One region of the Thermoleptolyngbya sp. M55_K2018_002 genome, then DNA from elsewhere that is predicted to be linked to it. Evidence: riboswitches for the same ligand, from Rfam matches in the RefSeq annotation. Region 1 holds a riboswitch; the other holds the start of a gene.
The links. A riboswitch is a leader RNA that binds a small molecule or an ion and turns the genes downstream of it on or off. The one in region 1 is predicted to bind thiamine pyrophosphate.
Positions count from the first base shown of each region.

Region 2: it holds a riboswitch for thiamine pyrophosphate, as region 1 does, so the genes downstream of both, thiC (phosphomethylpyrimidine synthase) here and IGS51_RS01185 (Na+/proline symporter) in region 1, are expected to answer to the same signal.

Region 1 is NZ_DVEA01000026.1:1,448-6,827, reverse strand. It holds partial or broken gene IGS51_RS01195 (hypothetical protein) at 1-336, shown strand, start outside; gene IGS51_RS01190 (DUF4126 domain-containing protein) at 393-1,025, opposite strand; gene IGS51_RS01185 (Na+/proline symporter) at 1,091-2,581, opposite strand; TPP riboswitch at 2,909-3,033, opposite strand; gene IGS51_RS01180 (Uma2 family endonuclease) at 3,125-3,862, shown strand; gene IGS51_RS01175 (hypothetical protein) at 3,917-4,087, opposite strand; gene IGS51_RS01170 (YkvA family protein) at 4,432-4,728, shown strand; gene IGS51_RS01165 (hypothetical protein) at 4,789-4,998, opposite strand; gene IGS51_RS01160 (Na(+)/H(+) antiporter subunit B) at 5,046-5,380, opposite strand, start outside.
Region 2 is NZ_DVEA01000013.1:2,853-8,232, forward strand. It holds gene IGS51_RS00535 (ATP-binding protein) at 1-51, shown strand, start outside; gene IGS51_RS00540 (chlorophyll a/b-binding protein) at 210-416, opposite strand; gene IGS51_RS00545 (DinB family protein) at 592-1,155, shown strand; gene IGS51_RS00550 (hypothetical protein) at 1,318-2,235, shown strand; TPP riboswitch at 2,376-2,473, shown strand; gene thiC (phosphomethylpyrimidine synthase) at 2,481-3,854, shown strand; gene IGS51_RS00560 (L,D-transpeptidase) at 3,944-4,636, shown strand; gene IGS51_RS00565 (Uma2 family endonuclease) at 4,721-5,380, opposite strand, start outside.

The DNA of each region.
Region 1 (5,380 bases):
GGGCGCGATTCCTTTGATCTCTCCACCACGCGCAGTGGCGGACTGGACACGCTGATCGACTTTCGCCCCGGAGAGGATGTGCTGCTGGTTCCCGCTGCGGAGTTTGGTCTGGCAGATCTAGCAGGGACATTGCCTACAACACTGCCTACAACCCTGCCCACAACACTCCTACGCCAGGGGACGCGGGCAGTGCGAGAGGGCGATCGCTTCATTTATGACCGCAGCACGGGCAACCTGTTCTTTGACCCCGACGGCAGCGGCAGCGCTCCCCAGGTGCAGATTGCTCAGCTACCCGCAGGCGTGGCGATCGCCGCAGCAAATATTCTGGTGTTCTAGGCTGGCGCAACTGAGGACGCTCAGGTAGAAGTTCAGGCAGACGCTCAAGTAGAAGTTCAGACAGGGGGAGATGGCGGGGGCGGCGCGTCGGCGGCGGGCGCGGGTGATTCCGCTACGGGCTGTCCCAGCAGTCCGGTTCGGACTCGCAACCACAGCCGCCCCAATAGCCCCAACAGCCCCAGGAGGAAGCCGATCGCTGCGCCAGGAAGGGCGATCGCCAGCACCGACAGCACTACCGCAATCAGGATTTCCAGCGACGTAATCAAAAAATTCGCCAGTCCGCCTGTGAAGATTGTGGTCAACTGCCGCGAAAACCCCGACAGCCCCCGCATTGCGCCCGCCGCGCCGCCCCCCGCCAAAATCGCCAAACTCCACCGCAAAAACGGGTCTAGCCCGCTCGAAAACGCCGCCGTCAGCAGCGTCCCCGCAATAATCGACGCAGGAAACGCCACCAAATCTAGCAGCGTATCCAGCCACGGCACAAAGTAGGCAATCACCTCCACCAGCACCGCCACGCCCAGCGTGAGCAGCGCTGGGAACGAGTCTACCCACTGCAAATCGGGCGCAACCGGAAAATGCCCAAACAGCGCCGCCATGCTCAGCACCAAAAACGGAACCAGCAGCCGAAAGCCCGCAGCCGCGCTGAGGCCGATGCCGATGCAGAGGTCAATGATTAGGTTCCAGTCCATGTCAGGCAAGGGGAGAGAGGGAGGCGGCGACGAGGGTTGGAGTTGGCGTTCCGTCGCCCCGCTGCTTACTTTCCGATGCTAATCTGATTGGGCGCAGGAGCGGCGTAGGCGCGGCTACGATCGCCCAGGGTGGCAAAGTCAAATTGCTGGCGACGGTCGGCGATCGCACTTCCGACGAGAGCAATCCCAGCGGAAACGGCGATCGCCACAGCAAAGCTCACCAGCAGGTCGCCTGCAAAGGGTAGACCGTTCCAGGGTGAAAAATCGGGCTTGGGGAAGAACAGGGCCCCTGCGCCAATGCCCGCGAGAGCGCTGAAAAAGGCAGTTTGCCCAGTCAGACGACGGGAATAAAGTCCCCAAATCACCGGAAACACAGCCCCAGCGCAGACCAGATCCGCCAGCAGGAACAGGTACAGCACGTCGAAGCCCCGTGCCGCAATGGCGATCGCGGGCAGCCCCACCGCCACCGTTAGCAGCCGCGAAGCCCGCAGCAGCCCGCTGGTCTGCATTTGCGGGAACAGGCGAATCAGGTCAATGGTAAACACGCTGGCAATGCCATTCAGCAGCGAAGACAGCGTACTCATGACCAGCGCCAGCGCCAGCACCAGCACCAGCACCGTGAACCAGAGGGGCAAAGAAAGCTGCTGCAACAGAGAAAAGAAGGCGCGATCGTCCGTGAAGCCCAAGCTGGCCGCCAGCAGCCCCAGCGCTCCCGCTATCATCAACAGCGGCAGCGTAATCACCGCGGACCCCAGAAACGCCTGCTGTACCGTCTTGTCGGTGCGGCTGGCGTAGACCCGCTGCCAGTTTGCCTGGTTAAACACCTCAGCAGCAACAATTGCCAGCACCAGCGTTGCGCCAAACTTGATGCCGTCCACGTTGCCCAGCGAGAGCAGCTGGGGCGCATTCAGCCGCACGGGTTGCAGCGCCGCTTCCCAGCCGCCCATTGCCGCCAGCGCTACGAGAAAGCTGACCAGTAGCAGCGGCACCATCACCGCAAACTGAATCGCGTCGGTGAAGATGGTCGCGCCCAAGCCGCCGTAGGTGGTGTAGAGAAACGTTGCGGCAATAACCACCAGCGCCGTCCAGCCGAGGGGCACGTCTGCCAGGATTTGCACCGCTTTGGCGATCGCCGTCAGTTCCGCCGCCAGGTAGATAAACATATAAAACACAATCACCCCCAGCGCCAGCAGATACATCGCATTGCCGAAGCGATACAGCACAAACTCGTTGAGGGAGTGACCCTGGGGCAAGATCCGGCGCAGGCGCGGGCCAATTTGGGTGAACAGCGCCAGGGGAGCCGCCGACCCCAGACAGTAGCCCACAATGCCCGCAATGCCGCTGCTGGCTCCTACCTGGGGCGGGCTAAACAAAATCCACACACCCAGCGCCGACGCAACGACGGTGGCAAAGGACATCCACGGGCCAAACCGATTTCGGCTGACCATGTAATCTTCCAAATTCATCGTCTGCTGGCTGGCCCGCACCAGCCCCAGCAGGGCAAACCCGCCCGCCGTTGCCAGCGTCACCAACAGCGCCACAGATTGAACCGACATGCTCAAACCCTCCTCTGGGAATTGTTCGGTAAAGTCGCTAGAGGCTGGTTTGGTCTTGGGGATTGTCGCAGCTTGTTTGCAAGCGAGTGTCGCTGAATCTAGTCCGTCCTTACAGGTTTTTGCCAGGACTTACGCAAGCCCTCGTGAATGCAACTCGGATGCTTGCGCGAATTGGCTGGACTGACGCTGAAGACGCGATCGCGAACAGTGACGTGAACAGATTGGAGGGCAGCTTGGGGTAGGGTTAGAGGGCGATCGCCCCCACCTATTTCACTTCCCTAATTTCACTCCCCTATTCTGCTAGTTCTGCCAACCCTTCGGATGTCGTCGATGCAAGCCTCGCTTCCCTCCGCTGGCATAACCCAGTCTCAGGTTCCAAGGGTGTAATCTCAGCCTGCTCTGTCTTGATTCATGTCTTGATTCAGACAGGGCAAGCACCCCTAGCTTGAGAAGCATTCTACCATTGAGCAACTGTTTCCCAGCCGCTAGAATCAAGTCACCGACTCTCAAGCCCCTCGCGCTGTTGCTCTCACTCCGGCTGCCATGCTCAAGTTCTACGACCCGCGCCTCTGTCTGCCCTCGTCCGAAGAACTGCCCGACTCCGACGAAACGCCCGTGGATAACGAACTCCAGGGCCTGATGCCCGGTTTGTTGAAAGCAATCCTGGCCCAGATCTGGGCCGATCGGCAGGACTGGTTTTTTGGCGTAGACATGGGCATCTACTACGACCCAGAGGAGCCAGCCATCGTCCCTGACGGCTTCTTGAGCCTGGGCGTAGAGCGGATTGTAGACGAAGAATTGCGCCTTAGCTATGTGCTGTGGGAGGAGCAGAACATTGTTCCAGTGCTGGTGCTGGAGGTTGTCTCGCGCAAGTATCGGGGCGAGTACAGCAGCAAAAAAGCCTTCTATGCTGAGATGGGCGTGAAATACTACGCCGTTTATTCCACGCGCCGCCGCCGCAAACCGCCGCTAGAAATCTACCGCCTGCAAGACGGTGTGTACACGCTCCAGCGCGACAATCCACTGTGGATGCCGGAAATTGGGCTGGGGCTAGGGCGCGATCGCGGTACATACCTGGGTATCACGCGGGAATGGCCGTACTGGTATTCTGAAGCGGGCGATCGCTATCCCACGCCCGAAGAACGCGCAGCCCAGGCAGAACAGCGGCTCCAAGACGCGGCCGCAGAACTCGCTGCCGAGCGCCAGCGCACCCAGAGACTCCTGGAGCAACTGCGGCAGCGCGGCATCGACCCGACGGAGCTACTGGAAGGACTGGAATAGGAGCGATCGCCCGCTAGCATTGTTCAGCTTACGGTCCTGATTTGCGAATCAGGCTCAGCGGCTGAGCCACTGCCAGTGCTGATAGTTGGGATGCAGATGGCGCGGCAAGGCAGGATGGCGGATGGAGCCTAGCTCATGGCGATCGCCCACGGTCACGGGCAGGCGATCTCGAAGTGAAGCATCAGAAGCAAGCAAACTGGAGCAGTCAGATTTTAGATTTCGCATTGCGAACCTCCTGGTAAATCAACGATCAGGAGGCACATCCAAACCTGTCACCATGCTTGAAGCAGCCAAGTATGGCCAACTTGGGCAGCAAGGGCATGTGCGAATCTTTTTTTGTGCCTTGGGGGGCAGCCGTTTCAGCGTTCAAACAGGCTGATTGGCTCTCCTCTAATCATATCGAATAAACTTTCATTTTGTAGCGTAAGATACTGAAATTTGGAACACATCCTCCCAAAGAGCTAGACCAAGAGTGGGTGGGGTTCCTATCCCAACTCAGACGGTTTTTCCCACTCTACAGCGCAGGCACAATCTCGCAGAATGAAAATGTTGAGTAAAGGACATTCCCGATGGCGTTCCCTCTGCAAAACCTCTACGACTGGTATCGCGATGTCATTCGCAATCCCAAATATCGCTGGTGGATTATCTTAGGCACGATTGCTTACATCGTCATGCCGTTCGATATCGCGCCCGATTTCATTCCTATCATTGGTCAAATTGATGACGCGATTATTATCACGCTGCTGTTCACAGAAGTTTCTCAACTGCTAATCGAGCGCGTGAAAAATAAGAAAGAAGTGGTGGATTCTGAGCAGGTTGCGTCTGCGGACACGCCTGTCGATGTGCAAGCAGTTTCCATCGACTAAGGTTTCAAGTGACCAGGGTTTCAGGTGACTGGGGTTTCAGGTGACTGGGGTTTCAGGTCACTAAGGTTTCAGAAGCCGCATCGTCTGCGTTGACCCAGTGTGTTCCTCAAAAGTGGGCGATCGCCCTTTCCCAAAGTGGCCAGTGTCGAGCCGCGCTTCGGCAATGAAGGAGTCATGGGTGGGGGTTGAGCCAAAAATTCGGACTAGAGTTGTGGCAGAGAGTCGATTCTGAACCTGGGATCGGCTCTCTGCTTGTGTTGGCAGGCTCATCTTGCTGGCTGGACTGTGAATCCCCTGCGGTCAACCCTAAGCTTTGACTACAGCAACCCTCGATAGCGGATAAACACGAGGATCACCGCCCAGGAACCCAGCGCCACCTTTAGCGCCACCAAAATATTCAGAATGGGAATCACGCCGCCGCTGACTAGGCTGCCCAGTTCGCCGTGCGGCAGTTCGAGGCCCACCAGCGTCATCACGGCTAGCACGATAAAAATCATCACCGAGACTTTTTCCCAGCGGGCGGTGTGCCAGCGCTGATAGATGCCCTGCATCAGTTCGGAAGAGGATGTGATCGCCACCAGTCCAATAGCCGTGCCGCCTGCCACGCCAGCCGCAAAGCCACCGCCGGGGCTGAGGTGTCCGCGAATCGCCA
Region 2 (5,380 bases), on a different contig from region 1:
GATGTGTTGCCGGGAGTGCTGTCTCTGATGGCGATCGCCGAAACGCCCTGACCTCACTTAACTTTCGCGCCTTGGCTTCAAATCTCAGAAATTAGCAGCCCAAACATAGAGTGAAAAACCCTAAAAACACTAAAGGAAGCCAGACTGCAACGCTTTGCCCGGCTCCCTTAGACGCATCTCTCAGTTCAACACATCTGCTAACCAAATCCCTACAGATTTTGCAGAAGGCTCACTAATCCCTGATGGGTAAACACTTCCAGCAGCAGCATCGACACAAAGCCAATCATCGCCAGCCGACCATTTAGCTTTTCTGCATATTCCGTAAAGCCAGTCCGCACCTCGCTATCCACATACATCTGCGGCTCAACAGCGTAGATATTTTGTCTGCCCTGCTCTTCGGTAACAACGCCTCTCATGGCAAATCTCCTAAAAACCTTATGTAAATAAATGTAACGCTAAAGTTAACAAATGTAAACCCTTCTCAGGTTCGGTTTTCTCCTGCTGTCATGGGAGGGCGATCGCCTTGCGCTCTTCGCTGCCGCTGAGTTCGCTAGCATAAAGGCGGCGTTCAAGCTTGTGGGAGGGCGCTACATGATTGATGTAGACTATTGCCAAACAATGGCGAAATACAACCAGTGGATGAACCGTAGGCTGTACGCCCTGTGCGCTGATCTGTCTGATGGCGATCGCCGTCAAGATCGGGGCGCGTTTTTCAAGTCTATTCACGGCACGCTGAATCATCTGCTGTATGGCGATCGCGCTTGGCTAAGACGGTTTACCCATCAACCTCTGACGGGTTTGGCAATTGGGCAAGACCTTTATGAGAATTTTGACGAACTGCGACAGGCACGGGAACAGTGCGATAAGGAAATTCTGATCTGGGTTCAGAGGATTACAGCCGACTGGCTGGCACAACCCTTCACATTTCACAGTAAGGCTGATGGCAAAGCGCATACGCTGCCGACTTGGACACTCGTGGTGCATCTGTTTAACCATCAAACGCACCACCGGGGACAGATCACCACGCTGCTGTCACAGTTGGGCCTTGATCCGGGTGTCACGGATTTGCCCTGGCTGCCAGATCTGGCAACTGCCGTAGGTGCAGGTATCGTAGGTGCAGATATCGGAGCTCCGTCAGTAGACCCGTCCCTCTAGAACAGTCGCAAAAACAGTTGCAAAAACAGTCGCAAAGGCAACGGTCTCCGTCGATATCATTGCCGACTATTGCAAGATAGATGCAGCATTTCATTTCTTGGGATATGGTGTAAGCAAGCCAAAATCCTGATACTGACGGATTTCCCGACGATACTAAGCGTTATGACTCATCCAGCCCGCGACCCCGCCATTCTGGATGCCGTTGCACTGCTCAACGGCTACGGGTTTGACATGGACGGCTTCGCGGCAGACTATTTGGTGAGCTATTGGGCGGTCAACCACCCGGCACACTGGATTCGGGCAGCCATCGTAGAAGCGCTGTATCAAGGACGCTACCGAGCCGTATCAGTGGGGCAAATCTTGGCCGTGTGGCGGCGGCGGGGACAGCCCATTCCCCACTACACGCCAGATTTTGAACGAGTGGTGAGCGGTCGATTCGGCGGGTTTTCGGTGGCTCCCTCAGCCAGTGCTACTATTTCTCAATCATCGGTTTCTCAATCAACCGCTTCTCAAACGCCTGCTCGCCAAAACCAATCCACCTCTGTATTTTCTTCGGACTCTGTATTTTCTTCGGAGTCTGCATCGGATGAACCTGGTTCTGTGGATAAGGCGATCGCCCCACCCAGCGAATCTGAACTTGCAAACTCTGAACTGCCTGCTGAACTGCCTGCGGATCAGTCTGAGTCGATCGCAGACCCCTCAGGTTCAGACGCTCAACTAGACCCTCAACCAAACCTCCAATCAGTCCCTCCGTTAACCCCTCAAGAGGCTTCGGAGCCGAGCAACGTGGCTGCAACAACCGAAGATCAGCCAGACCCAACCGGGAACGAAGACGCTTTCGGCTGGTGGGGACGGGGCAGCGTGGCCCAGAACCCAATCCATCAGTACGTGCCGATTATTCCCCGCATCGAAGCGTCGGCGTTTTATGCCAAACTGCGGGCCGTTGCCTGTGGTGGAGATGAGGCTGGCGAAGGCACAGTCCTTGTGGCAGACAGTCAACGGCTGGCGCAACCTTCCATTTTGCGGAATAGCCCGCTGCTGGACAGCATGGAGCAAGCCCAGTTGGGTGAACAGAATTAGGTAAACAGAATTAGGCGACCAGAACTAGGCGACCAGAACTAGACGCGACTAGGACTGAACACCTGCGATCGAACGTTTTGCAAAGAATTCCTCTATTTTGCAATCGGTTTCTTGGATTCTCCTGCCAGGGATGGTATAACAAACGCAGCTAGGGGTGCCTGAGCGGTTCAGGCTGAGATTACACCCTGAGAACCTGAGACTGGTTAGCACCAGCGGAGGGAAGCTGTTTATCTGAGGAACTAAATATGAGAGCATCCTGGGTCGCCAAGCGACGCGGACAGAGCAACGTGTCTCAAATGCACTTTGCTCGACAAGGCGTTGTGACGGAAGAAATGCAGTTTGTGGCTGAGCGCGAGCAGTTGCCTGTGGAACTGATTCGCTCGGAAGTGGCGCGGGGACGGCTGATCATCCCTGCCAATATCAATCATGTGAATCTGGAGCCGATGGGGATTGGCATTGCCACCCGCTGCAAGGTGAACGCAAATATCGGCGCGTCGCCGAATTCTTCCAGCTTGCAGGAAGAAGTGGACAAGCTGAAACTGGCGGTGAAATACGGTGCAGACACGGTGATGGACTTGTCTACGGGCGGGGGCGATTTGGATGCCATCCGATCGGCGATTATCGCTGCGTCGCCTGTGCCCATCGGCACGGTGCCGATTTATCAAGCGCTGGAGAGCGTCCACGGCAATATTGAAAAGCTGACCCCCGACGACTTTTTGCACGTCATCGAGACGCACGCGCAACAGGGTGTGGACTACATGACGATTCATGCGGGAATTTTGATTGAGCATTTGCCGCTGGTGCGCGATCGCCTCACGGGAATCGTCTCTCGCGGCGGCGGCATCATCGCCCGCTGGATGCTGGCCCACCACCAGCAAAACCCGCTTTACACGCACTTCCAAGACATTATCGAGATTTTCAAAAAGTACGATGTGTCCTTTAGTCTGGGCGACTCGCTGCGGCCGGGCTGCCTGCACGATGCCTCCGATGCGGCCCAGCTTGCGGAACTGAAAACGCTTGGTCGTCTCACGCGCAAAGCATGGGAATCGGACGTGCAGGTGATGGTTGAAGGCCCAGGTCATGTCCCAATGGATCAAATCGAATTCAACGTGAAAAAGCAGATGGAGGAATGCTCCGAAGCACCGTTTTACGTATTGGGGCCGCTCGTGACGGATATTGCACCCGGATACGACCACATCACCTCGGCGATTGGAGCGGCGATCGCCGGATGGCACGGCACCGCGATGCTCTGCTACGTCACACCCAAGGAACACCTGGGGCTGCCCAATGCCGAAGACGTGCGAAACGGGCTGATTGCCTACAAAATTGCTGCTCATGCTGCCGATGTTGCCCGCCATCGACCCCATGCCCGCGATCGCGACGATGAGCTATCTCGCGCCCGCTACCACTTCGACTGGAATCGCCAGTTTGAACTGTCGCTCGATCCAGAACGCGCCCGCGAGTATCACGACGAAACCCTGCCCGCCGATATCTACAAAACTGCTGAGTTTTGCTCGATGTGCGGGCCAAAGTTCTGCCCCATGCAGACCAAGGTGGATGCGGAAGCGCTGACGGAGTTGGAAAAATTCCTCGCGAAGGAGCCTGCGGTAGGGCGATGAAGGAGACGGAGGGTTGGCGTTGTGTCTCTCCTGCGCCCACCCTCTAGGACTTTCCATCCCCAACCCCTGGGCTATACTAGGCTCAGCTTTTGCGTGGGGAGGCGGTGGTGCTGGTGCGTGGCGTTCGGCAATTAGCAAGGCGATCAGCGAGGCGGTTAGCAATACAGTTTGCGGCGGGGCTGGTTTCTCCGGCAATGGTAGGTCTGGTGGGGCTACGTCCGGCGATCGCCAATCCGGGGAGCTTGGTCGAGTGGGGGTCGCTGCGAACTGAACCTGTCGTAGCGCCTGTCTCGCCGCCGCCCAGCGCCCTCCCCATCGCGCCCGCCGTCACTTGGCCTGACGTGCCTGCGCTGGGAGCCGCTGAGCCGTTCGTGCCAGAACCAGAAGGGCGATCGCCCGTGTCGCTGGTGGTCGATCTGAGCGATCGCCGCGTGTATGTGTATCAAGACGAGCGAGTGAAAACCAGCTTTCGCATTGCCGTGGGGCGGGCGGGCTGGGAAACGCCCACGGGCCGCTACGAGGTCATCAGCATGGTGGAGCATCCCACTTGGCAGCATCCGTTTACAGGCGAGATCGTGCCGCCGGGAAACGGCAACCCGCTGGGAGTCCGCTGGATCGGCTTCTGGACAGACGGCAAAAACACCATCGGCTTTCATGGCACTCCCAACGAGGAAACCATCGGACGCGCCGCCTCCCACGGCTGCATCCGCATGTACAACGATGACGTGGTTGCCCTGTTTGAGATGGTGCAGGTTGGTACGCCAGTCCATGTGGTTCCCTAGTGGGGCTTCCTGGCGCAGCGTTTCCTAAAGCAGCATTTCCTGAAGCAGCATTTCCTAAAAGTAGAGACTCCAGAGACTCCTCTCCTAAAGCTTCCCGCTGCGCCGCGCCGCCAACTGCTGCACAAACTCGGCATGGGCGGAAGACTGGATGCCGGCCTGCAATCCCTGCATCACCTGCGTCATGTCTCCCCCACAGAGCGCCGCCACATCCAGCCACAGCCCCGGAAAGATGCGGCTGCGAAGGAAGCCGTCGGCATCGGGCGGCAGCACAAGATATTCGCCTTCGTTCAAATAGAACCAGTCCAGCCCGTTTTCTAAGCTCCGCCACACAATATATTCTTGAACGCCGCTGCGGCGATAGACTTGCTTTTTGGTGTGGAGATCGATGGAGGCGCTGCTGGCAGCAATTTCCACGATCAATTCTGGTGCGCCCTCTATATAGTCATCTTCGCTAAGGCGGGACTGTCCGCCCGCAGCCGGGTCAATCAGCAGCACGATGTCGGGCTGGGGTTCGTTGTCTAGGTCGATCCGCACGGTTGGAGCATCTGCCACTTCTACGGCAGGTGTGGCAAGCCAATAGGTAGAAAGCCAAAGCATCATCTGAGCATGGGGTTTACCATGACTCTTAAAGCGGAGGGCAGCGGGCACGTAGACGACTCCTTCGATTAGTTCAGCTTTTTTGAGATGGGGCATTGCTTCATAGCGCCGCTCAAACTCGGCCCGCGAAAGGTGGTCGCCCGTTTC